One region of the Streptomyces sp. NPDC002787 genome, then DNA from elsewhere that is predicted to be linked to it. Evidence: riboswitches for the same ligand, from Rfam matches in the RefSeq annotation. Region 1 holds a riboswitch; each other region holds the start of a gene.
What was found. A riboswitch is a leader RNA that binds a small molecule or an ion and turns the genes downstream of it on or off. The one in region 1 is predicted to bind cyclic di-AMP.
Positions count from the first base shown of each region.

Region 2: linked by a shared signal. The riboswitch ahead of ACWD26_RS04190 (M23 family metallopeptidase) and the one ahead of ACWD26_RS09180 (NlpC/P60 family protein) in region 1 are both predicted to bind cyclic di-AMP.
Region 3: linked by a shared signal. The riboswitch ahead of ACWD26_RS30370 (M23 family metallopeptidase) and the one ahead of ACWD26_RS09180 (NlpC/P60 family protein) in region 1 are both predicted to bind cyclic di-AMP.
Region 4: linked by a shared signal. The riboswitch ahead of ACWD26_RS32120 (LysM peptidoglycan-binding domain-containing M23 family metallopeptidase) and the one ahead of ACWD26_RS09180 (NlpC/P60 family protein) in region 1 are both predicted to bind cyclic di-AMP.

Region 1 covers NZ_JBSFVC010000005.1:253,858-259,583, reverse strand. The annotation lists gene pcrA (DNA helicase PcrA) at 1-2,161, opposite strand, end outside; cyclic di-AMP (ydaO/yuaA leader) riboswitch at 2,404-2,579, shown strand; gene ACWD26_RS09180 (NlpC/P60 family protein) at 2,589-3,797, shown strand; gene ACWD26_RS09175 (hypothetical protein) at 3,841-4,194, opposite strand; gene ACWD26_RS09170 (NlpC/P60 family protein) at 4,706-5,726, shown strand, end outside.
Region 2 covers NZ_JBSFVC010000003.1:26,124-31,849, forward strand. The annotation lists gene ACWD26_RS04180 (PrsW family intramembrane metalloprotease) at 1-640, shown strand, start outside; gene ACWD26_RS04185 (aldo/keto reductase) at 817-1,761, opposite strand; gene ACWD26_RS04190 (M23 family metallopeptidase) at 1,903-2,964, opposite strand; cyclic di-AMP (ydaO/yuaA leader) riboswitch at 2,976-3,133, opposite strand; gene ACWD26_RS04195 (PP2C family protein-serine/threonine phosphatase) at 3,403-4,524, opposite strand; gene ACWD26_RS04200 (GTP cyclohydrolase II) at 4,634-5,293, opposite strand; gene ACWD26_RS04205 (MarR family winged helix-turn-helix transcriptional regulator) at 5,510-5,726, opposite strand, start outside.
Region 3 covers NZ_JBSFVC010000024.1:47,234-52,959, forward strand. The annotation lists gene ACWD26_RS30355 (bifunctional acetate--CoA ligase family protein/GNAT family N-acetyltransferase) at 1-445, opposite strand, end outside; gene ACWD26_RS30360 (HPr family phosphocarrier protein) at 637-918, shown strand; gene ACWD26_RS30365 (GntR family transcriptional regulator) at 1,077-1,778, opposite strand; gene ACWD26_RS30370 (M23 family metallopeptidase) at 1,990-2,778, opposite strand; cyclic di-AMP (ydaO/yuaA leader) riboswitch at 2,791-2,965, opposite strand; gene ACWD26_RS30375 (M16 family metallopeptidase) at 3,169-4,557, opposite strand; gene ACWD26_RS30380 (M16 family metallopeptidase) at 4,554-5,726, opposite strand, start outside.
Region 4 covers NZ_JBSFVC010000026.1:122,306-128,031, forward strand. The annotation lists gene ACWD26_RS32110 (SGNH/GDSL hydrolase family protein) at 1-195, opposite strand, end outside; gene ACWD26_RS32115 (DUF6250 domain-containing protein) at 341-1,054, opposite strand; gene ACWD26_RS32120 (LysM peptidoglycan-binding domain-containing M23 family metallopeptidase) at 1,234-2,232, opposite strand; cyclic di-AMP (ydaO/yuaA leader) riboswitch at 2,237-2,395, opposite strand; gene ACWD26_RS32125 (alpha-galactosidase) at 2,698-4,773, opposite strand; gene ACWD26_RS32130 (tyrosine-protein phosphatase) at 5,030-5,726, shown strand, end outside.

The DNA of each region.
Region 1 (5,726 bases):
TGTAGGAGGGCTGGCCCCAGGCGCTGCGCAGTGAGGACCGGGTGAGGTAGAGCCGTTCCCGTGCGCGGGTGATGCCGACGTACGCGAGGCGACGCTCCTCCTCCAGCTCCTTGGTCTGGCCGAGCGCGCGCATGTGGGGGAAGACGCCGTCCTCCATGCCGGTCAGGAAGACGACCGGGAACTCCAGACCCTTGGCGGTATGGAGGGTCATGAGCGTGATGACGCCCGAGCCGTCCTCCTCCTCGTCCGGGATCTGGTCGGAGTCGGCGACCAGGGCGACCCGCTCCAGGAAGTCGGAGAGCCCGGCGGATGTCGTACCCGCCGCCTCGCCCTCGCCTTCCGCGGCCCCGGACTCCTGCTCGAACTCCAGGGCGACGGCGGCGAGTTCCTGGAGGTTCTCGATGCGGGTCTCGTCCTGCGGGTCGGTGGAGGCCTGCAACTCGGCCAGATAGCCGGTGCGTTCGAGAACGGCTTCCAGGATGGTCGCCGGTCCGGCCCCGGATTCGACGACGGTCCGCAGGTCCTCCATCAGCGTGTTGAACCGCTTGACGGCGTTGGTCGACCGGGCCGCCATGCCGTACGCCTCGTCGACGCGCTTCAGGGCCTGTGGGAAGCTGATCTTCTCGCGCTGCGAGAGCGCGTCGATCATGGCCTCGGCGCGGTCGCCGATGCCGCGCTTCGGCACGTTCAGGATGCGGCGCAGCGGGACCGAGTCCTCCGGGTTGGCGAGAACACGCAGATACGCGAGGACGTCACGGACCTCCTTGCGCTCGTAGAAGCGGACCCCGCCGACGACCTTGTAGGGCAGGCCGACACGGATGAAGACTTCTTCGAAGACACGGGACTGGGCGTTCGTACGGTAGAAGACGGCGACGTCTCCGGCCTTCGCCTCGCCCGCGTCCGTCAGTCGGTCTATCTCGTCGGCGACGAACTGGGCCTCGTCGTGCTCGGTGTCGGCGACGTAACCGGTGATCTGGGCGCCCGCGCCCGCGTTGGTCCACAGGTTCTTGGGGCGGCGGGACTCGTTGCGCTCGATGACGGCGTTGGCCGCGCTCAGGATGGTCTGGGTGGAGCGGTAGTTCTGCTCCAGCAGGATCGTCGTCGCGTCCGGGTAGTCCTCCTCGAACTGGAGGATGTTGCGGATGGTCGCGCCGCGGAAGGCGTAGATCGACTGGTCGGCGTCACCCACGACGCACAGCTCGGCCGGCGGCACGTCCCATTCGTTGGGCGGTACGTCCACAGGGTGCTCGGAGGTACCGACCAGCTCTTTGACCAGCGCGTACTGCGCGTGGTTGGTGTCCTGGTACTCGTCGACGAGGACGTGGCGGAAGCGGCGGCGGTAGTGCTCGGCGACATCAGGGAAGGCGCGAAGCAGATTGACCGTCGTCATGATCAGGTCGTCGAAGTCGAGCGCGTTCGCCTCGCGGAGGCGGGACTGGTAGAGCGCGTAGGCCTGGGCGAGGGTCTTCTCGAAGCCGTCGGAGGCCTGGGCGGCGAAGTCCTCCTCGTCGATCAGCTCGTTCTTCAGGTTCGAGATCTTGGCGCTGAAGGACTTGGGCGGGAAGCGCTTCGGATCGAGGTCCAGATCACGGCATACGAGCGCCATCAGCCGCTTGCTGTCGGCGGCGTCGTAGATCGAGAAGGAGGACGTGAAGCCGAGCTTCTTCGACTCCCGCCGGAGGATCCGTACGCACGCGCTGTGGAAGGTCATCACCCACATCGCGTGGGCGCGCGGTCCGACGAGCTGCTCGACGCGCTCCTTCATCTCGCCCGCGGCCTTGTTGGTGAAGGTGATCGCGAGGATCTGCCCCGGGTGGACATGCCGCTCGCCGAGCAGATGGGCGATGCGGTGGGTGAGCACACGGGTCTTGCCGGAGCCGGCGCCGGCCACGATGAGCAGGGGGGAGCCGGCGTGCACCACCGCCGCACGCTGGTTCTCGTTCAGCCCGTCGAGGAGCGCCGCCGCGTCGAGGGCGGGGCGGGGGGCGCCGTCGCGGTAGTACGCGTCCCGGTCCGGTGGCACGTCGAACTTCCCGCCGAACAGATCGTCCGGAACCGACTCCGTTCCGTGATCGTCCTCGGGCGGCGGCGGGGGCTCCTCCTCATGGCCGCGGGGGGCCTGGAGGTCCGCCAGGAAGCTGTCGTCAAAGAGGCTGCTCATCGCTCTCCGAGTCTAGGCGCCCCCACTGACAGCGCGGGGCCGCCCCGGGAAGTCCGCACCCGCCCACCCACCGTACCCAACCCGCGACGGTGAGCGATCGAGCGTATCGCCTGTCGCGCCGAAGAGGCTAAGGTCACGAAAACGTATCGGGCATATCGAACATCAACCTTCACACGGGCCACACGAGTTGGCTAGCTTTTTCTTCTGGGCCGTACGACCCAACCGGCGAACGTCGCCGGGCCGCACGACCTCCGCCGAGTCCGGTACGCCTTTTCGTCGGCAGCCGGAGCCGGGGACCCACCGATCCTCTGGGGTGAATCGACCCGACCGCCGCTCGCGGTGAGGGGCGTAGGGCAAACCTTCCGAAGCTTGCGCCCGAACCCGACAGCTAACTCGGTAGGCGGACAACGGAAGGAGACGCCGAACCATGGCGCCGCACCGCAAGCCGCGTCCGACCGGCCGGACGCGCGCGGGCATACGCACCCCCGCTCTCGCCACCGCCGCCCTCACCTCCGTGGCGCTGCTCTCCCAGACGGCCACCGCCGCGCCCTCGACCGAGGACAAGCCGAGCCTGGAGGAGGTCGAGAAGAAGGTCGACGACCTCTACCGCCAGGCCGGGTCGGCGACCGAGAACTACAACGCGGCCAAGGAGAAGACGACCAAGCAGAAGAACAAGGTCGACACCCTCCTCGACGACGTCGCCAAGCGCACGGAGAAGCTCAACGAGGCGCGGGAGGAGCTGGGTTCGTTCGCGGCCGCCCAGTACCGCACGGGCGCGGCCACCCCCGACCAGGCCTCGCTGCTGGTGGCGGACGACCCGCAGGCCTACTTCGACCAGAACCAGCTGATGGACCGGCTGACGGACCGCCAGAAGGGCGCCGTCGACGGGTACATCACGCAGCAGGCCGAGGTGACGGAGCAGCGCCAGGAGGCGAGCGACAGCCTCGAACAGCTCACCGAGTCACAGAACACCCTCAAGGCCCGCAAGGCCAAGGTCCAGGCGAAGCTCGCCGAGGCCCGCGAACTGCTCTCCACCCTCACCGCCGAGGAGCGGACCCGGCTCGCCGCGATCGAACAGCGCGAGCGGGAGGAGGCCGAGCGCAAGGCGGAGGAGCTCGCGCGGCAGCAGGCGGCCGCCCAGGCGCCTGCGCAGGCGACGCCCCAGGAGACCCAGGAGAGCCAAGGGAGGCAGGAAGCCCAGGGAGGCACGGGGACGGTCCAGGAGGACACGTCCACCGGCTCCGAGACCGCGGCCCCGGCCGAGGACGCCACCTACGCCTCGAAGGCCGCCAAGGCCCTCGCCTTCGCCCGCGCGCAGATCGGCAAGCCGTACGTCTGGGGCGCCACCGGCCCCGGCTCCTACGACTGCTCCGGCCTCACCCAGGCAGTCTGGAAGGCCGCCGGCGTCGACCTCCCCCGCACCACCTACGACCAGGTCACCGCCGGCACGACCGTCTCCCTCACCAACGCCAGGCCCGGCGACCTGATCTTCTTCTACGACAACATCGGCCACGTCGGCCTCTACATCGGCAACGGCATGATGATCCACGCCCCGAAGCCGGGGGCGTACGTCCGCGAGGAGTCGGTCTTCTACGACGGGGAGTCGTCGATCCACAGCGTGGTGCGGCCGGCATGACGGCAGGGTTCAGGGGGCGCGAGGGCTCGGGCCCGGTGAGCCGTCAGGTCCAGAGCACCGCGATGAAGATGTTCACGGTCGTCAGCGCGCCCACCAGCCCGAACAGCGGCTTCTCCACCGTCTCCTCGTCCCGTTTCACGTAGACCAGCCCCAGGATCACGATCAGCAGGGCCAGCTTGATGCCGATCTTGATGTTGTTGACGGGCTGGTCGTCGGCCTGGTTGAGGCCGACGAGGAGCGCGCCGGTGACGAGCATGGTCAGGGCGCCGTGGAGCATCGCGGGGACGAAGCGGGCGGTGTCCTGGCCCATGGCCTTCATCTGGGTGAGGAAGCCGCCCAGGAGGGAGGCGATGCCGATGATGTGCAGGGCGACGAGGATGTGGATGAGTACGTCCATGCGCGGAGCCTATTGAGGGGGCTGTGCTCCGTCGGGACCGGGGCGGGCGCCTGTGCCGGGGTTCGCGCCAGTGCCGGGCCGGGTGCCGGAGGGTGCTTCGCGGGATCCGTTCCAACCGGAACAACCTTGCATATATGCGCTCCATAGCACCACCGCACTCCCGTCTGGTCCGAAATCGCCGCATCGGTCATCGCAGAGCGTGAAGCCCGCGGCACCAGGACGGGATCACGGTCACATACGGTCACCTCATGGTCGATGCGCGCCACTTCCGTACAACGCGTTACCGGCCCACCACGCCCAGGTTTAGCGTCCTCCAGCAGGTGACCGGCTCCCCACCGCCGCCCGGGCCAGGGGCGGCAGTCGGCCACCACCGCCGAGAAGGTCCGGCGGCGTCCCGCTCCCCCTGTGCGGGCCGCCGCCGGACGCGTAACCGCTCCCCCAGGCGGTCCGTACGGACAGACCGATGTTCGTACAACGGACGGCGGTCGTACGGAGAGGACGTGGAGTCCACGTGGCAGCGCACCGCAAGCCCAGACAGCGCTCGCTCGGCGGCCATACGGTCCGCACCGCCGCGACGTTCGCCCTCGCGAGCGCGGCGACCGCGACGGGTTTCGACGGCACCGGGCACGCCGATCCACAGCTCACGCCTGAGCAGGTCAAGGCGAAAGTGGACAAGCTGTATCAAGAGGCGGAGGTCGCCACCGAGAAGTACAACGGCGCGAAGGAGAAGGCCGACAGGGCGCAGGAGAACCTCGAAGAGCTGCGCGACCAGGCCGCCCGCCGGACGGAACGGCTCAACTCGGCGCGGGACGAACTCGGCACGCTGGCGGCGGCGCAGTACCGGAGCGGGAGCATCGACCCCTCCTGGCAGCTCGCTCTCTCCAGCGATCCGGACCAGTACCTGGACGGCGCCGCCCTCATCGAGCGGGTCGGCAGCCGCCAGGCGGCGGACGTGTCGAGCGTACGGAAGCAACTGCTGGAGATCGAACGGCTGCGTGGGGCCGCCCGCGTCGAACTGGGCACGCTCAAGACCCGGCAGACGGAACTCAGGCGACACAAGAAGACGGTCACCTCGAAACTGACCAACGCGCGACAGCTGCTCGGCCGGCTCCCCGCCGAGGACCGGGCACGGCTCGACACCGCGGGCAGCGCCCCGGGGCACGCCTCACGCTCCTCCGCGTCGTCCCAGCGCGCCCTCACCGGCCCGGTCTCGCCCACGTCCTCCACCGCCGAGGCCCCCAACTACCGCGCCGCCGCGGCCATCTCCTACGCCTACACCAAGATCGGCAGCCCGTATGTCTGGGGCGCCACCGGCCCCAACGCCTTCGACTGCTCCGGCCTCACCCAGGCCGCCTATCGCTCCGCCGGCATCTCGCTCCCCCGCACCACCTACTCCCAGATCAACGCCGGCCAGCGCGTCGCCCGCTCCGAACTCCGCCCCGGCGACCTCGTCTTCTTCTACTCCGGCATCAGCCACGTGGGCATTTACATCGGCAACGGCCAGATGATCCACGCCCCGAACCCATCCGCCC
Region 2 (5,726 bases), on a different contig from region 1:
GTTCACCGTGCTGACGGGGATCGGGTTCGGCGTGGCGGCGTTCTCGGCGGAGTGGCAGCGGGTGCGGCGGGTGCTCGTGCCGGTGGGCGGGCTGCTGCTCGCGATGGGGATGCACGCGATCTGGAACGGGTCGGCGACGTTCGGCGAGTACGGGTTCTTCGGGGTGTACGCGGCGTTCATGGTGCCGGCGTTCGGGTTGCTGTCGTGGTTGGTGATCTGGCTGCGTCAGCGGGAGTTGCGGACCGTGCGGGAGGAGCTGCCGGCGTATGCGGCCGCGGGGTGGCTGACGCCGGCCGAGCCGTATGTCCTGGGGTCGATGCGGGCCCGGCGGGTGGCGCGGGAGTATGCGGCGCACCACTTCGGGAAGCCGGGGGCTCGGTCGGTCGGGGAATACGAGGCGTACGCGACGAAGTTGGCGTTCCTGCGGTACCGGGGGCGGCGGGGGCGAGCCGGGAGTGACTTCGCGCTGCGGGAGCGGGAGCTGCTGTTCGAGCTGTGGCGGAGGCGGGAGCTGGCCCGGCCGGCGATGGGGTACGCGGGGCGGGAGGTCGGACCGGGGTACGGATACGGGTACGGGTATCCGCAGCCGGTGGTCTACGGGATGGCCCGGTATCCGGCGTACAACCCGTACCGGTACTAGCGCCAGGGCCGGCGGTGGCGCTGCGCGCGCTGCCGGTTGGCGGGTCGGGGCCGTGCCGGGCTGGGGGCCCGCGGGCACCCGCCCAACACCTCGCTGCGGGAAGCCCTGCAGCGCCGGTACGGGCCACGGGACCCCTGCCCCTGCCCCTGCCCGGTGTCTCTCCCCCGGCCGGACGGCTACGCCGACGCCGTCGTCAAGCGGTTCACTTCGTCGGGGGTGAGGGTGAGGTCGGCGGAGGCGAGCAAGGGCGGGAGTTGGTCGACGGTGCGCGCCGAGGCGATGGGGGCGGTGACGGTCGGCTGGGCGGTGAGCCAGGCGAGGGCGACCGTGGCGTGGGCGACGCCGCGGGCCTCGGCTATCTCGTCGAGCGCGGCGAGGACCCGGATACCGGCCGGGGTTTCGAGGTAGGCGCCGGCGCCGGCTGCCCGGGGGCTGTCGATCGTCGTGCCGGGGCGGTACTTGCCCGTGAGGAAGCCCTTGGCGAGGGCGAAGTACGGGACGGCGGAGAGGCCGTGGTCGGCGGCGAGGCTCTGGAGGGAGCCCTCGTAGGTGTCCCGCGAGACCAGGTTGTAGTGGGGCTGGAGTGCCACATAGCGGGCCAGGCCCTCGGCTTCCGAGAAGTCCAGTGAGGCCCGCAGACGCTCGGGGGTGATGTTGGACGCGGCGATCGCGCGGACCTTGCCGGCCTTCACCAGGTCGTCGAGGGCGGTGATGATCTCCTCGACGGGGACCTCGGGCTGGTCGAAGTGCGTGTAGTAGAGGTCGATGTAGTCGGTGCCGAGGCGGGTGAGGGACGCGTCGGCCGCCGCCTTGATGTTGGCCGCCGTCAGGCCCCGGTACTCGGGGTGCTGGCTCACCTTGGTCGCGATGACCACGTCGGAGCGGTTGCCCCGGGAGCCGACCCACTTGCCGATGATCGTCTCTGACTCGCCGCCCTTGTTGCCCTCGACCCACGCCGAGTAGGAGTCGGCGGTGTCGAGGAAGTTGCCACCGCCGGCCGCGTAGGCGTCGAGGACGGCGAAGGACTGTGCCTCGTCTGCGGTCCAGCCGAAGACGTTGCCGCCGAGGGAGAGCGGGAAGACCTCGATGTCGGACGTGCCCAGCTTGCGAAGAGAAGTCATGTTCAGGGTCAACGGGTGGAACGGACGTCCGCATTCCGCCTCAGCGTGAATGATGCGTGAAGCGTCCGGGCATGACGAACGCCGCGCACCCCTCATCGGGTTACGCGGCGCACGGCTGGGTCTGCGAGTCCTACCTGGCCCTTACGGGTTCAGACCCTTGCTGCGCAGCCACGCCGCCGGGTCGATGCCGCTGGAGGAGCCGCCGGGGTGGACCTCCATGTGGAGGTGGGCGCCCGTGACGTTGCCGGTGGCGCCGACGCGGCCGATCACATCGCCGGTGGCGACCTTCTGGCCGACGCTGACGCCGATGGAGGACTGGTGGGCGTACCAGATCTCGGTGCCGTCATCGAGGGTGAGGACGGTCTTGTAGCCGTAGGAGCCCTCGTAGCCGGCCTGCGTGATCGTGCCGCTGTGGACGGCCTTGATGAGCGTGCCGGTGGGGGCGGCGAAGTCGAGGCCGGTGTGGTAGCCGGAGGACCAGTAGGGGCCGGCCTGACCGAAGGAGGAGGTGAGGGTGTACGAGGAGGTGGGAAGCGCGAACTGCTTGGCCAGGGCGGCGAGGCGCTCGGCCTCCTTCTTCGCCGCGGCCTCCTCCTCCGCCTTCTTCTTGGCGGCGGCTTCCTTCGCCTCGGCTTCCTTCTTCTCCTTGGCGGCCTGCTCGGCGGCCTTCTCCGCGGCGGCGGTCTGGGCGGCCTCGGCGGCGGCCTTGTCGAACGCGTCCTGCTGGGACTCGGCCTGCGCCATGATGCGGGCGCGGAGCGCCTCACCGGCGTCGGCGGCGCCCTGCTCGGTGTCGGCGGCGATCAGGCCGGCGCTGCTGAGCGGGCTGGTGGAGGCCTGCGGCTCCGGCTCCTCGGCGTCGTCCTCGAAGACCGAGCCGACGTTCGGCATGTCGGGCATCGATATGGACACCGGGGCCTTGCCGGACTGCGCGCTGGCCATGCCGGCGCCACTGACGGCGGCTATGACACCGACGCCGAGCACCGTGGAGCTGCGGGCGAGACCGCCACGGGCGAGTACGCCGCTCTTCTTGGCGACGCGGTGCCGACCGCGAGCGGGGCGAAGGGAGTCCTCGGTGGGGTTCCACTCCTGCCAGGGGCCCTCGTTGTCGCTGTTGTAGCTGCCGTAGCCGAACGTCTGGCTCTCGCCGTCGCGTTGGCTAGGTACGAACGGGGCTTCGGTCGCGGACCGGTTCGACGCCACGTGGGCGTACTCCTTTCCTTCCTTCTCGCCTACCGGGTTAGCTGACGGGTTCGGAGCAGGAAGGTCTCCTACGCGCGTAAACCTGACGTGCTGCCACGACGGTTTGCGCGCGATTCACCCCAGGGTGGTGGTTCCCCGGTTCCCTTGCGGGATTCGGCGCGTGAGCACGGAGCCGTCTCTTGTGACGGCTGGGACGACCGCGCTGCGTTATCGAACGTTAATAGACGCGGGCGCTCCATTCCAAGCTGTTCTGAATGATCGTTCCGGCTTTCGCCTCGGACTTTACGGGTCATGAAGGGCGGAAAACGGGCGAGTTGACCTTGCCTCAGGAGTAACAGTTGTTCTGACGGTAAGTCAGTTTCTATACGGAGGAAGTTCGAACGGACACGCTCCGTGATCCCACGCCGAGAGATGTGAGAGAGAGGTGCGGGAGGGGTGTCAGGGGCGGCGGATCGCGAGGAGTGCCATGTCGTCCGTCGTGCGGTCGCCCGTGTGGCGGCGCACCTCGTCCGCGAGGGTTGTCAACAGGGCGCGCGGGCCGGGGAACGTACGGCCGGACAGTCGCTCGGCCGGGTCGTAGAAGACACCGTGGCTGTCGCGGGCCTCGGAGAGGCCGTCGGTGTAGAAGAGCAGCGTGGCGCCGGGCGGGAACCCCGTCTCCTCGGCGCGGTCCGGCCAGGTGCCCAGGTCGTCCATGCCGAGCGGAAGCGCGGGCTGCGGGGCGTCCAGGGTGCGCAGGGTGCCGTCGGCGTACAGCAGCAGGGGTGAGGGGTGGCCGCGGTTGACGATCCGTGCGCGGCCGGCGTCGTGCGGGAACTCCGCCAGTACGGCCGTGACGAACCCCTCGTACTCCACGGTCCCGTCCCGTCGGGCGGCCTCGCGCCGTGCCGCCTCCCGGGCCAGCGCCCGCTCCAGCCGCTGGGCGACCGCTTCGAGCGTCGACTCCTGCTCGGCCGCCTCCCGGAACGCGCCGATCAGCACCGCCACCGCCGAGACCGCCCCCAGCCCCTTGCCGCGCACATCGCCCACGATCAGCCGTACGCCGTGGGGGGAGTCCTGCACCGCGTACAGATCGCCCCCGATCGACGCCCCGGCCTGCGCGGCCTCGTACCGCGCGGCGATCTCCAGCCCGCCGATCCGCTCCTGCGGCACCGGCAGTACGGCCCGCTGCGCAGCCTCGGCGATCTCGCGGGCGGTGGCGAGCCGGGCGTCGCTGCGGCGGACGAGACGGTTGATGAGCACGGCCAGTACGGCGACGGTGGCGACCGTCGCGATCTCGGTGATCGCGTCCACATGGCCCGTGTCGCCGTAGTGGACCCGTACGGCGGTGATGCCGGCGACCGAGGCGGCGCCGGTGATCAGCGTGCCGTGGAGCGAGAAGAGCGGCGCCGCCACGAGGGGCGCGGCGGTGAAGAAGGGGACCGCCGTGAACTCGCGCGGGGTGAAGTGGTCATAGAAGAGGCCGATGGCGATCAGCAGGACGGGCAGGCCGCAGGCGAGCGCGCGGGCGTACGAGAACCGCCGACCGGCCGGCTCCCTCGCTCCCTCTGGCTGCCCCACATCTACAGGGTTTCCGGCGGTGGGGCGCGGGGCTAGTCGGCGGGGCCGAGTGGGCTAGGGAGGGGAGGGGGCCGGGCCGGGAGGGGGCGAGGGGGCCGGTTTTCCGGGATCAGCCCGCCGACAGCTCCGTCAGTTCCGGCAGGTCCGCCAGTTCCGGCAGGGGAAGCGTGTGCTGGGTCTGGAGGACCTTGGCGCGGAGGTAGCGGACGTTGTGGGCGGTGGTGAAGACGCCCGTGGGGACGCGGTGCCGGACGCCGACGCCGAGGTCGCGCAGCTGCTGCGCCTTGTCGGGGTTGTTGGAGAGCAGGTCCAGCTCGTCGATGCCGAGGGCACCCAGCATCTGGGCCGCCGACGTGTAGTCGCGGGCGTCCTCCGGCAGGCCGAGGGCCGCGTTCGCCTCGTAGGTGTCGAGGCCCTGGTCCTGGAGGGCGTACGCGTCGAGCTTGTTGTAGAGGCCGATGCCACGGCCCTCCTGGCGGAGGTAGAGGAGGACCCCGCCCCGGTCGGCGATCCGCTCCACCGCCTCGCGCAGCTGCGGGCCGCAGTCGCAGCGGGCCGAGCCGAAGACATCACCGGTCAGGCACTCGGAGTGCAGCCGGACCAGCGGGGCCGTACCGGGCGCGGGGTCGCCGAGGACGATCGCCACGTGCTCCTGGCCGTCGACGAGGCCGTGGAAGGTGACCATCTCGGTGTCGACGCTGTAGCCGTCGTGGAATCGCAGCGGTACCCGGACGCGGGCACGCGGGGTGGCAGCGGGAAAGTCGGGCATGCGGGTTCTCCGGTCCTGGTGCGGATGTCGCCATGCTTCAGATTTGAAGCATGGCGCTCGGCAGGACTCTAACCCCTGCTTCAAATTTCAAGCAACCCGATTTGGGATGGCTCACATTCCCGCGCCCCAGGGAACCCTCACGGAAAGCCGCTACCGCCCTGGCCGACTGGACGAACTCGGCTTGGTGGACGGACTCGGGTGAGGGGACGGACTCGGCTAGCTGGACGGACTCGGGTGAGGGGACGGACTCGGCTGACTCGACTGCTGGCAGGCGCGGCGGCGCCACGGCAGGTCCTCCGAGCCGGTCGCCTGCGGGTCGCCGCCCTGGATCGCTGCCGCGATGGCCCCGCAGATCTCCTCGAACTGGACGATCTGCTCCGGGCTGAGGTGGTCGAAGACGGCCTTGCGGACCGTTTCGACATGGCCCGGTGCC
Region 3 (5,726 bases), on a different contig from region 1:
CGGCGAAGCGTCTGATGCCGCGTTCCCGCGCGACGGCGGCGATGTGCTCGAGGAGGGCGGAGGCGACGCCCCGGCCCTGGTGCGCGTCCTGGACGAGGAAGGCGACCTCGGCCTCGTCCGCCGGGGCGGACGCGGGCGTTCCGTCGGCGTCGATGCGGTCGTAGCGTACGGTGGCGATGAACTCGCCGCCGACGGTGGCGGCGAGCCCCACCCGATCCACGAAGTCGTGGTGCGTGAAGCGGTGGACGTCCTTGGCGGACAGGCGAGGGTACGGCGCGAAGAAGCGGTAGTACTTCGACTCGTCCGAGACCTGCTCGTAGAAGCTGACGAGACGCTCGGCGTCATCAACGGTGATGGGCCTGATGCGTGCGGTGCCGCCGTCGCGCAGCACCACGTCGGCCTCCCAGTGGGCGGGGTACTCGTGCCGGTCCGACGAGGTCTGCATGGGCCCCAGAGTACGGCTCGCGTCCGACAACGGCGCGAGGCAGTCTGGGGAAGCACAACAGAAGCACGACAGCCGGTTCGCGGTCAGGCCGTGGGCCCCGTTCCGGCCCGCTTCACCATATGGGAAACTGGTCTAGACAACCCGGTCTAGACCTCTTCGAGGTACCAGAGAAACCTGAAGGGCAGCATCACATGGCTGAGCGCCGCGTCAACGTCGGCTGGGCCGAGGGCCTCCACGCCCGCCCCGCATCCATCTTCGTCCGGGCCACCACGGCCTCCGGTATCCCCGTGACGATCGCCAAGGCCGACGGGAACCCCGTCAACGCGGCCTCCATGCTGGCGGTTCTGGGCCTCGGCGCCCAGGGCGGCGAGGAGATCGTGCTCGCCTCCGACGCCGAGGGCGCGGACATCGCGCTGGACCGTCTGGCCAAGCTCGTGGCGGAGGGGCTCGAAGAGCTCCCCGAGACGGTCTGAATGACCCGCTAGAGAAAGCGGAAAAGGCCTGAAAGGCCACCCGCACACACGTCGAAGGGCTCGTCCGATTTATCGGGCGGGCCCTTCGCATTTCCGTTCTGCGGGCAGCAGGAAAAATGCCCCTCGAAATTCCGCTCTCTTTGTATACGGCTCCCGTGTTAATGCCGCAGGCTTGGCATGTTTACAGGGTGTTGCGAAGTCCTCACACGATCCGGCCGCTCCGCCCCGCCGGCGGCGGGAAAGCGGAGCCGGTGCGCGGCGGTCGCGCGCTCGGTGTGCAGGGAGGTGATCGTTCGCGCCCGCTCGCTGTCGCCACGCGCGACGGCGTCCACGATGCCGCCGTGCTCCGCCCAGGACTCCACGGGGTCGGCCGACGCCTCGACCGCGTACATCCAGGCGATCTTGTGCCGCAGCTGGGCGAGTGTCGAGGTCAGCGCGGGGCTGCCGGACGCCTGTGCGAGCGTCTCGTGGAACCAGCCGCCCAGGGAGCGCAGATCCTCGCTGTTGCCCCGCCTGGCCCGCTCCTGGCCCAGCCTGACCAGGCCGCGCAGCACCTTGAGGTGTGCCTCCGTACGGCGCTGGGCGGCGCGGGCGGCGCCCAGCGGCTCCAGCAGCATGCGCATCTCCAGCAGGTCGGCGGCCTCCTGCTCGGTCGGCTCGGCGACGCACGCGCCCGCGTGCCGACGGGTCACCACGAACCCTTCCGCCTCCAGCGTGCGCAGCGCCTCACGCACGGGGACCCGGCTGACGCCGTACCGGCGCGCGAGCAGTTCCTCGGTGAGGCGGCTGCCGCGCTCGTAGACACCCGCGACGATGTCGTCGCGGATAGCCGTGCATACCGAGTGCGCCGGAATACGCATGACCGACCTCCGCCTTAATCCCCGTGAAACGTCGATGATTGACGTGTGTTCCAGTGACTCTATTGCAGCGAGCCGGAATTTCCGATGGCGGACCGGAATCCATGGATATTTTTTGGACAGGAGGTGTGTCACAACGGACAAGGAGTACGTCACAACGCGGAAAGCCCCGGCTCGGTGAGCCAGGGCCTTCCGGGAAGAGCTGAGCGAGGCGTCAGATGTTCACGCCGTGCGAGCGCAGGTACGCGGCGGGGTCGATGTCCGAGCCGTACTCGGCGGTCGTCCGGGCCTCGAAGTGCAGATGCGCGCCGGTGACGTTGCCGGTCGCCCCGGAGAGGCCTATCTGCTGGCCGGGGGTGACCGTCTGGCCGACGGAGACGCCGATGGACGACAGGTGGCCGTACTGCGTGTACGTGCCGTCGTTCATCTTGATGACGATGTTGTTGCCGTACGCGCCACCCCAGCCCGCCTCGACGACAGTGCCGGAGCCGACCGCGAGGACGGCGGTGCCGGAGGCCGCGTGGAAGTCGACGCCGGTGTGGCTGCCGGAGGACCAGACGGCGCCGCCGGCCTTGTAGCCGGTGGAGATGTACGAGCCGCTGATGGGCGCGACATAGGAGTTGAGGCGCTCGCGCTCGGCCGCACGGGCGGCGCGGGCCTTGATCTCCTCGCGCTCCTTGGCGGCGGCACGTTCCTGCTCGGCCTTCTCGGCGGCTGCCTTGCGGGCCTCCTCCTGCGCCTTCTTCTTGATCTCGGCGACCTCGGCGGCCTGCTGCTGGGCGGCGGCCTGGGCGTCGACCTGGTCGGCGACCGTGTCGCCGAGGGTGATGATCTGGTTGAGACCGGTCTGCTCGACGGCGGGCTCCTCCGCGGCGAGCGCGGGGGCTGCCAGGGTGCCGATGACACCGGTGGTGGTGAGAGCGGCGACGCCCACGTTCCTCGTGGTCGCGCGCTTCACACGGCCGGGACGGCGGTGCTTCCCGGGGGCGCGGGTGAACGCCATGAAGTGGCTGGTCCTTTCCTTCCCTCTCGCCTACCGGGTTAGCTGACGGGTTCGGAGCAGGAAGGTCTCCTACGGCTGCCCCCCGTTTCGCGTCGCTTCGCGAAGGGCACCCGATTCACCCCAGGGACTGCGGTGGGTCCCCGGCTCCCCTGGCTCGCGCCATGCGGGGACTCGGCGATGACTGTCCGGTGCCGCGGCTGCGGCGGACTGCTGACGAACAGCCGGACCGACGCTAAGGGCGCCGTCTTCGAAATAACAAACGGATCACGGGTTTTGAGGCGTACGCCACAGGGCAGACGTGCAACCTCCCCCATCAATAGGGACAAACGAGGGCCCTGGCGACTCTTCAGTCACCAGGGCCCCGGAGACGCGCGTCGTTCTGCCCGGTTTCTACTCGGCCGGTACGACGGTGACTTGGCCGATGCCGAGGGCCCTGACCGGCTCCTCGATCTGCGCGGCGTCGCCGACGAGGACGGTCACCAGACGGTCCACCGGGAAGGCGCTCACGGCGGCGGCCGTGGCCTCCACCGTGCCCGTGGCGGCGAGTTGGCGGTAGAGCGTCGACTGGTAGTCGTCCGGCAGGTACTGCTCGACCTGGTCGGCCAGCGTGCTCGCCACGGCGGCGGCCGTCTCGAACTTGAGGGGGGCGACCCCGACGAGGTTCTGCACGGCGACGTCGCGCTCGGCGTCGGTCAGACCCTCGGCGGCGAGGGTGCGCAGCACCGTCCACAGGTCGTCGAGCGCCGGTCCGGTGTTGGGTGTGTCCACGGAGCCGCTGATGGCGAGCATCGCGGTGCCCGAGCCGTCGGGTGCGGAGCGCAGCACCTGGCCGAACGCGCGCACGCCGTAGGTGTAGCCCTTCTCCTCGCGCAGGACGCGGTCCAGACGGGAGGTGAGGGTGCCGCCGAGGCAGTACGTGCCGAGCACCTGGGCCGGCCACACGCGGTCGTGCCGGTCGGCGCCCACCCGGCCGATGAGCAGTTGGGTCTGGACGGAGCCGGGGCGGTCCACGATGATCACCCGCCCGGTGTCGTCGGCGGTCACGGACGGCACCGGTCGCGGCTTGGCCGGGGAGCCGGTCCAGGCGCCCAGGGTCTCGCCGAGCACCGTGTCGAGGTCGACGCCGGTGAGGTCGCCGACGACCACGGCGGTGGCCGTCGCGGGGCGTACGTGCTTCTCGTAGAAGGCGCGTACGGCCGCGGAGTCGATGCCCTCGACGGTCTCCTCGGTGCCCTGGCGGGGGCGCGACATGCGCGAGTCGGCCGGGAACAGCTGCTTGGAGAGCTCCTTCGCGGCCCGGCGGCCCGGGTTGGCGGTCTCGTGGGGGATCTCGTCGAGCCGGTTGGCCACCAGCCGCTCGATCTCGCTGTCCTCGAACGCGGGGGCCCTGAGGGCGTCGGCGAGCAGGCCGAGCGCCTTCGCCAGCCGCGACACGGGCACTTCGAGGGAGAGCCGAACGCCGGGGTGGTCGGCGTGCGAGTCGAGGGTGGCGCCGCAGCGCTCCAGCTCGGCGGCGAACTCCTCGGCCGTGTGCTTGTCGGTGCCCTCGGAGAACGCCCTGGTCATGATGGTGGCCACACCGTCGAGACCGGCGGGCTCGGCGTCCAGGGGCGCGTCGAGGAGGACCTCGACGGCGACGACCTGCTGGCCGGGACGGTGGCAGCGCAGGACGGTCAGACCGTTGTCGAGGGTGGAGCGCTCGGGCGCCGGGAACGCCCAGGGCCTGGCCTCGCCGGCCTGGGGCTGCGGGTGGAAGTCCATGGTCGCGAGCTCGGTCACTTCGCCGACTCCTCGGTCTCGTCGGTGGTTTCGGCGGCCTGCGCCGCGGCTTCCTCTGTGTCGTCCTCCTCGCCGTCGACGGGCTCGTAGACGAGCACCGCGCGGTTGTCGGGCCTCAGACGCGCCTTGGCGATCTCCTGGACCTCCTCGGCGGTCACGTCGAGGACGCGGTCGACGGCGGTGAGGGCGAGCTTCGGGTCGCCGAACAGCACCGCGAACCGGCACAGTTCGTCGGCGCGGCCCGCGACCGTACCGAGCCGGTCCAGCCACTCGCGCTCCAACTGGGCCTGGGCGCGCTCCATCTCCTCCGCCGTGGGGCCCTCCGCGGCGAACCGGGCGAGCTCCTCGTCGACGGCGGCCTCGATGACGGGCACCTCGACGTCACCGGAGGTCTTCACGTCCATCCAGGCCATGGAGGGCGCGCCGGCCAGGCGCAGCAGACCGAAGCCGGCCGTCACGGCCGTACGGTCACGGCGGACGAGCCGGTTGTAGAGACGGGAGGACTCGCCTCCGCCGAGGATCGTGAGCGCCAGGTCGGCGGCGTCGCACGCGCGCGTGCCGTCCTCGGGCAGCCGGTAGGCGGCCATCAACGCGCGCGCGGGCACGTTCTCCTCGACGACCTCGCGCAGCTGCTCGCCGATGATGTCGGGGAGCGTGCCGTCACGCGGCTCGGGCTTGCCGTCGTACGCCGGGATGGAGCCGAAGTACTTCTCGACCCACGCGAGCGTCTGGTCCGGGTCGATGTCGCCGACGATCGAGAGGACGGCGTTGTTGGGCGCGTAGTAGGTGCGGAAGAACTGCTGGGCGTCCTCCAGGCTGGCCGCCGACAGGTCGTCCATCGAGCCGATGGGCGTGTGGCGGTAGGGGTGGCCCTCCGGGTAGGCCAGGCGGAAGATCTTCTCGAAGACGGTGCCGTAGGGCACGTTGTCGTACCGCTGGCGGCGCTCGTTCTTGACGACGTCCCGCTGGTTGTCCAGGTTCTTCTGGTCGAGCGCGATCAGCAGGCTGCCCATGCGGTCGGCCTCCAGCCACAGCGCGAGCTCCAGCTGGTGGGCGGGCATGGTCTCGAAGTAGTTGGTGCGCTCCCAGCTGGTCGTGCCGTTCAGCGAACCGCCGGCTCCCTGGACCAGCTCGAAGTGACCGTTGCCCGAGACCTGCTTCGAGCCCTG
Region 4 (5,726 bases), on a different contig from region 1:
CAGCTGATCCTCGACGATCTGGTCGAGGAGCTTCCCCCGCACGGCGAGATTGCTGTAGGAAAAGTCGCCTTCCGGCACCCGGTCCGCGAGAAGCACCGCGAACCGGTCGGCCCAGCCGACGAACCGCCCATCGGGCCCGGGGTCGCCGACGCCCTCGGTGAAGCTGTCCCCCACCGCCACGTACGACCCGATCATTGCTCTGCTGTCATTCGAATCGTCTGTCACATCGCCCCATGATTCACCTTGGGATGTGACCTACGCGACCGTAATAAAGGCTTGACGCCCGGTGAGATAGACCACGCGTCAAGCCTTGGTCAACTCCGGAATACAGACGCGCTCATCACCGGCCGACCAGCCCCCACACGCGGAAGTCCTCGATCCGGAAGTGACTCCACGTCGTCCGGAACGCGAAGTGCCCACCCGTGTACGGCTCCGGGTCCACGTAGTCGAACACAAGCCGTCCGTTGTTCCACCAGCGCACGGTGGGGCCGTCCGAAACGATCCGTACGCGGTTCGGCTCGTTCGCGACGAGCAACGGCTCGGTGTAGTCGAAGACCAACGGCCGCACACCCGCCTCACCGACGTACCGACGCAGCCGCGTCGTGGTGTTGTAGTTGGCCCCGTAGCCGGAGTAATAGGTCTTCAGGTAGTCGTACTCGGCGAGCGCACCACCTCGCGGGGTGGCGAAGACATCGTCCGGTGAACGCACGTCGACGGCGTTCCAGAAGTTATTGAGGTCGGAGACACGGTCATTGACGCCTCCCTCGGACACGGGCGTGGCCGTGTACTCGATGACGTACGGCCCTTCCAGCCTCCGCTTGAACCACACGGTCGCCCCGGCCGGCACATCGACGTCCAGCACCCCGCCCGAGGCCGTGACCGAGCCACCCCTCTCCAACTCCACGGCCCACCGACCGAGTCCGTGCCGAAATCCGTCCCCGGCGATCAGCCGCCCCCGCCGCCGACGCGACGTCGCACTCGCGACCGCGGCCGGAGCAAGCGCCGCGACAGCGGCACCGGCAGCGAGGACCCCAAAGGCTCTGCGGGTGGCCATGACACTCCTTGTGTAGGTGACCCAGAAGACAGAAAGCGCTTACAGGATCACTCTCTCCCCACGGTCACACCACTGTCGAGACCCCCTCGACCAAGCCACGGCACGCCGAAGGCCGGACCCCCGGGATCAAGGGGGTCCGGCCTGTCACAACCGGCGGGGTGCGAACGAACGCGTCAGCCTCAGACGCCGACGCCCTTCGACCGCAGGTACGCCACCGGGTCGATGTCCGAGCCGTAGTTCGGGGTGGTGCGGATCTCGAAGTGGAGGTGCGGTCCGGTGACATTGCCGGTCGCCCCGGAGAGGCCGATCTGCTGACCGCCGGTCACGGACTGGCCCGCGGAGACGGAGATCGACGACAGGTGGGCGTACTGGGCGTAGTAGCCGTCGGCGAGCTTGATGACGACCTGGTTGCCGTACGCGCCGCCCCAGCCGGCGGAGACGACGGTGCCCGCGCCCACGGCCTTGAGGCTGGTCCCGGTCGGCGCCACGAAGTCGACGCCGGTGTGGTAGCCGCTGGACCACATGCTGCCGGCGGTCTTGTACGCGGTGCCGATGCTGGCGCCCTGGAGGGGCATGCTGAAGCCGGAGCCGTTGGACGACGAGGACTGCCCGCTCGACGTGGAGGTCGACGCCTGGGTGTCCTTCGACTCCTGCGTCGAGGAGCCGGAGGACTTCGACGACTGGGTGGACTTCGACGACTGCGACGGCTGGGTCTTCGCCGACGACTGCGGCGTCCCGCTCGACGGGGCCCGCTCACCGATCGTGAGCTTCAGTCCCGGGTGGATGAGCGACGGGTCGGAGCCGATCGCCTCGCGGTTGTCCGAGTAGAGCTGCTTCCAGCCGCCCTCGACGTCCTGCTCGTCCGCGATCTTCGAGAGGTAGTCGCCGACCTTCACCGAATAGGTCTTGGTCGCCGCCTTCTTGGTGGCGGTCTTCTCCGCCTGCGCGGCCTTCTCAGCCTGCTCGATCCGTGCGCCCGCCTCGGCCGCGGCCTTCTCGGCGGTGATCGTGGCCGTCTTCTCGGAAACGCCGGAGACGGCGGCCGTCGGGGTGGCGGCGTGGGCGCCTGCGGCGCCGATCAGCGGCAGCGCGAGCGCCGCGCCACCGGTGCCGGCGGCGGCGATCGAGCGGGTGAAGCGCTGGGACTTCGGACGGCGGTGCTTACCCTTCGCGGGCATGGCGAATTCCTCTCCGTCGCCTGCGAGGTGAGCTGTCGGGTGCGGACTGGAGATGTCCGGCCGTGCTTGCGCACGGCTTTACCCCTAGCCGTTCCGGAGACCGGAACAGGCGGTACTACCTGTGGGTCCCCCGCTCCTGCCGTGGATCGGGTCGGTACTCGGCTCCGGTCGGCGGCAGGATTGGGCGTCCGTCCGGATTGACGCCGAACGTAAGCGACTTGTGCCCACAGAGACAACCATTGGGACTTCCTGTGCGTCTTCCTCCCTGATCCTTACATCAATTCATGATTACGCTCCGTAAAAGACCGACCTTAATCGTTTTCCAACCGCCCTGGAAACAGTCCGGAATTACATGGACATGACGGCGACAGACGGTCACGAATATGACGCTGCTCACGCACCTACGACCCAGTAGCCTTTATTCCAGGGCGTGTTGGAATTACCGCTCCATTTCGGACAGTTCACTCATGTGCGACGGAGGCGGATAACTGCCGCATCGAAGTCGCCGCGCAGTCCGGTCCGCAATCCGTGATGCGACAGCACGGCACCCCGATACACCTCACCCGTTTCGCGGCACTCATACGTTCCTGCCGGGTCGAGGCCGCGCAGCCGGAGCGGGGCGAGCGGTTCGCCGTAGTGCTGCGCCTGGAGCCAGGCCAGCACGACGACCTCGTCACCGTGCACGTACTGCACGGCGCTCAGCCCGCCCGTTGGCGGCCGCAGCCGGTAGAGGTCGCCTCGCTGCACGACCGGCCGGATCTCCTTGTACAGCTCGACCCAGTCCCGCGCCTCGGCCAGCTCCTCCTCGGTCCACTCGGTCAGGTCCCCGCCGACACCGAGCACACCCGCCATGGCACTGACGAAGCGGAACCGCAGCGAGCTGACCCGGCCGTTGAGCTGGTTGTTCGGGCTGTCGGTGACCCACGCGGCCATGATCCGGGCCGGGTGGATCTGACTGAAGCCGTGCTGGATGGCGAGCCGGTCGAGCGGGTCGGTGTTGTCGGAGGTCCACACCTGGTCCGTCCGGGCCATGACCCCGAGGTCGATACGGCCGCCGCCGCCCGAGCACGACTCGAACGCCACCCCCGGATGCGCGGCCCGCAGCCGGTCCAGCAGGGCGTAGAAGGCCCGCACATGCTCGACCCACAGCTTCTGCGGGTACGACTCCCCGGGCCAGCCGGCGTCCGTGAAGCAGCGGTTGAAGTCCCACTTCACGTAGTCGATCGGCGCACTGGAGAGAAGCGCGTCCAGCCGCTCCCAGAGGTATTCCTGGACGTCCTCGCGCGCCAGATTGAGCACGAGCTGATTGCGCAGTTCCGTCCGCTTTCGACCCGGTTGGAACTGCGCCCATTCCGGGTGCGCCCGGTACAGCTCACTGTCCGGATTGACCATTTCCGGCTCGACCCAGATGCCGAACTGCATCCCGAGTGCGTGCACAGAGTCGGCGAGCGGCTTCAGCCCCTTCGGGAAGCGATCCGGATTGGGCGTCCAGTCGCCGAGCCCGGCCCGGTCGCTCGTACGCGCCCCGAACCAGCCGTCGTCCACCACGAACAGCTCGACCCCCATGGCCGCCGCCCGCCGCGCGAGGGCCCCCTGCTGTTCCTCGGAGATGTCGAACTCGGTGGCCTCCCAGGAGTTGAAGAGCACCGGCCGGTCCTGGTCCGCTTCCGGGATGACGTACGTCCGCTGATACGCGTGCCAGGCTCGGCTCGCCCCGCCGAAACCACCGTCGCTCCACAGGCCGGCGAAGACGGGCGTGGTGAACGTCTCGCCCGGCTCCAGCCGCAGCAGACCGGACTCGTCGTATCCGGCGCCGCCGGTGATCTGCACGCGCGCGTCCGGGAGTTGGGCGACCGCGATCCGCCAGGACCCCGACCAGCCGAGGGCGCAGCCGTAGACCTCGCCGCGCTCCTCGGTGGCGTCCGTGTCGAGGGCGACCCAGGGCAGATGCTGGTGCCCGGTGTGCCCGCGCCGGCTGCCGATGATCTTCTCGCCGTAGGTGAGGTCCCCACGCACCAGCCGGGACTCGGCCGCCCACCGCCCGTGCAGCTGGGACAGCCGCCAGGCCTCCTCCTCGCGAGGCGGCAGCGTCCAGGTCGCCGAGTCGGCCCGCAGCAGCTCCACCGCCGGCCCGTCGTTGGCCAGGGTCACCCAGCGCTCGATCACGTCGTCACGCATCCGGTAGTGCAGCGTGATCCCGAGGCCGTCGTCGGTGAATTTCAGCCGCAGCTCGTCGCCGTCGGCCTCGTACGAGCGGAAGCTCCACTCGGTGCCGCGCCGCTCGTCCGTGCGCACGGAGAGCGCGGGGCGCGTGAAGCGGGGACCGCCCTCGACGGGGTACTCCTCATGGCCGTCGACCGGGGCCTCGAACGGCCAGTACGGCAACTGCTGCCTGGCGGCCAGCTCCTCGGCGTCGGCGAGCGCGATCCGGGGACCCCAGTGCAGGTGCAGCAGCTCGTCGTTCTCCGTGAGCCGCAGGGCATAACTGCTCCTGGGCCCCGCGAGAAGCCACGTCCGGCTGTCTGCGCCGATTTCCAACATCAAGCCCCCACAGATTCGAACAGGTGCGATCGGGCTTCAACATCATCGCAGGTCGTCGCGGGCGCTCGACGGCACCTGTGGACAACCGCCGACAAGTCCTTCGCGACGGCTGTGGACAAAGGCCGACGAGCCGTCCACGGCGTCTGTGGACAACTCATTGGCGTACGCACCCATGTCGTATCGTCAAGTGCGCGCCTCGGTGTCGAGTGCGCGTCCGTCGACGATCGGCGCCGACGGGCGGATGGGAGGAGCCCCAGTGACGCAGCAGGTCCCGTCGACCGAGCCCGAGCTGACCGGAGTGCGCAACTTCCGCGATGTGGGTGGTCTGCCGACCGTGGACGGCCGTCGGGTGCGCCAAGGGGTGCTGTTCCGCAGTGGCCACCTCGCCCACGCGACCGACGAGGACGCCGCGTTTCTGGCCTCCCTGGGCCTGCACACGATCTTCGACTTCCGCAACACGGCCGACCAGAAGCTGGAGGGCCCGGACGTCGAGCTGCCCGGCGTGCTCAATGTGAACCTGCCGTTGAGCGACCCGGCGGACGGCGCCGAGTTCTGGAGGATGGTCCGCGACGGCGACCTGGACCAGCTCCGCGCACTGCTGGACGACGGCAAGGCGGCCGGCCGGATGATCGCCTCCTACCGGACGATCATCAAGCACCGCACGGCCGAGCACTCCCGGGTGCTGCACGCGCTGGCCGAGGACAGCGTGCCCGTGCTGATGCACTGCGCGGCGGGCAAGGACCGCGCGGGTCTCTCCATCGCCATCACCCTCCTCACCCTGGGCGTCGAGCGCGAGGCCATCGTCGCCGACTACCTGGAGTCGAACGCCAAGCACCGCCGCTACAAGGTGCACCGCAGCAGCACCTCCGCGAACGCCTACTCCCCGGAGGTCATGGAGCTGCTGAGCCCGCTGTTCGACGCCCGCGCCGAGTACCTCCAGGCGGCCTTCGACA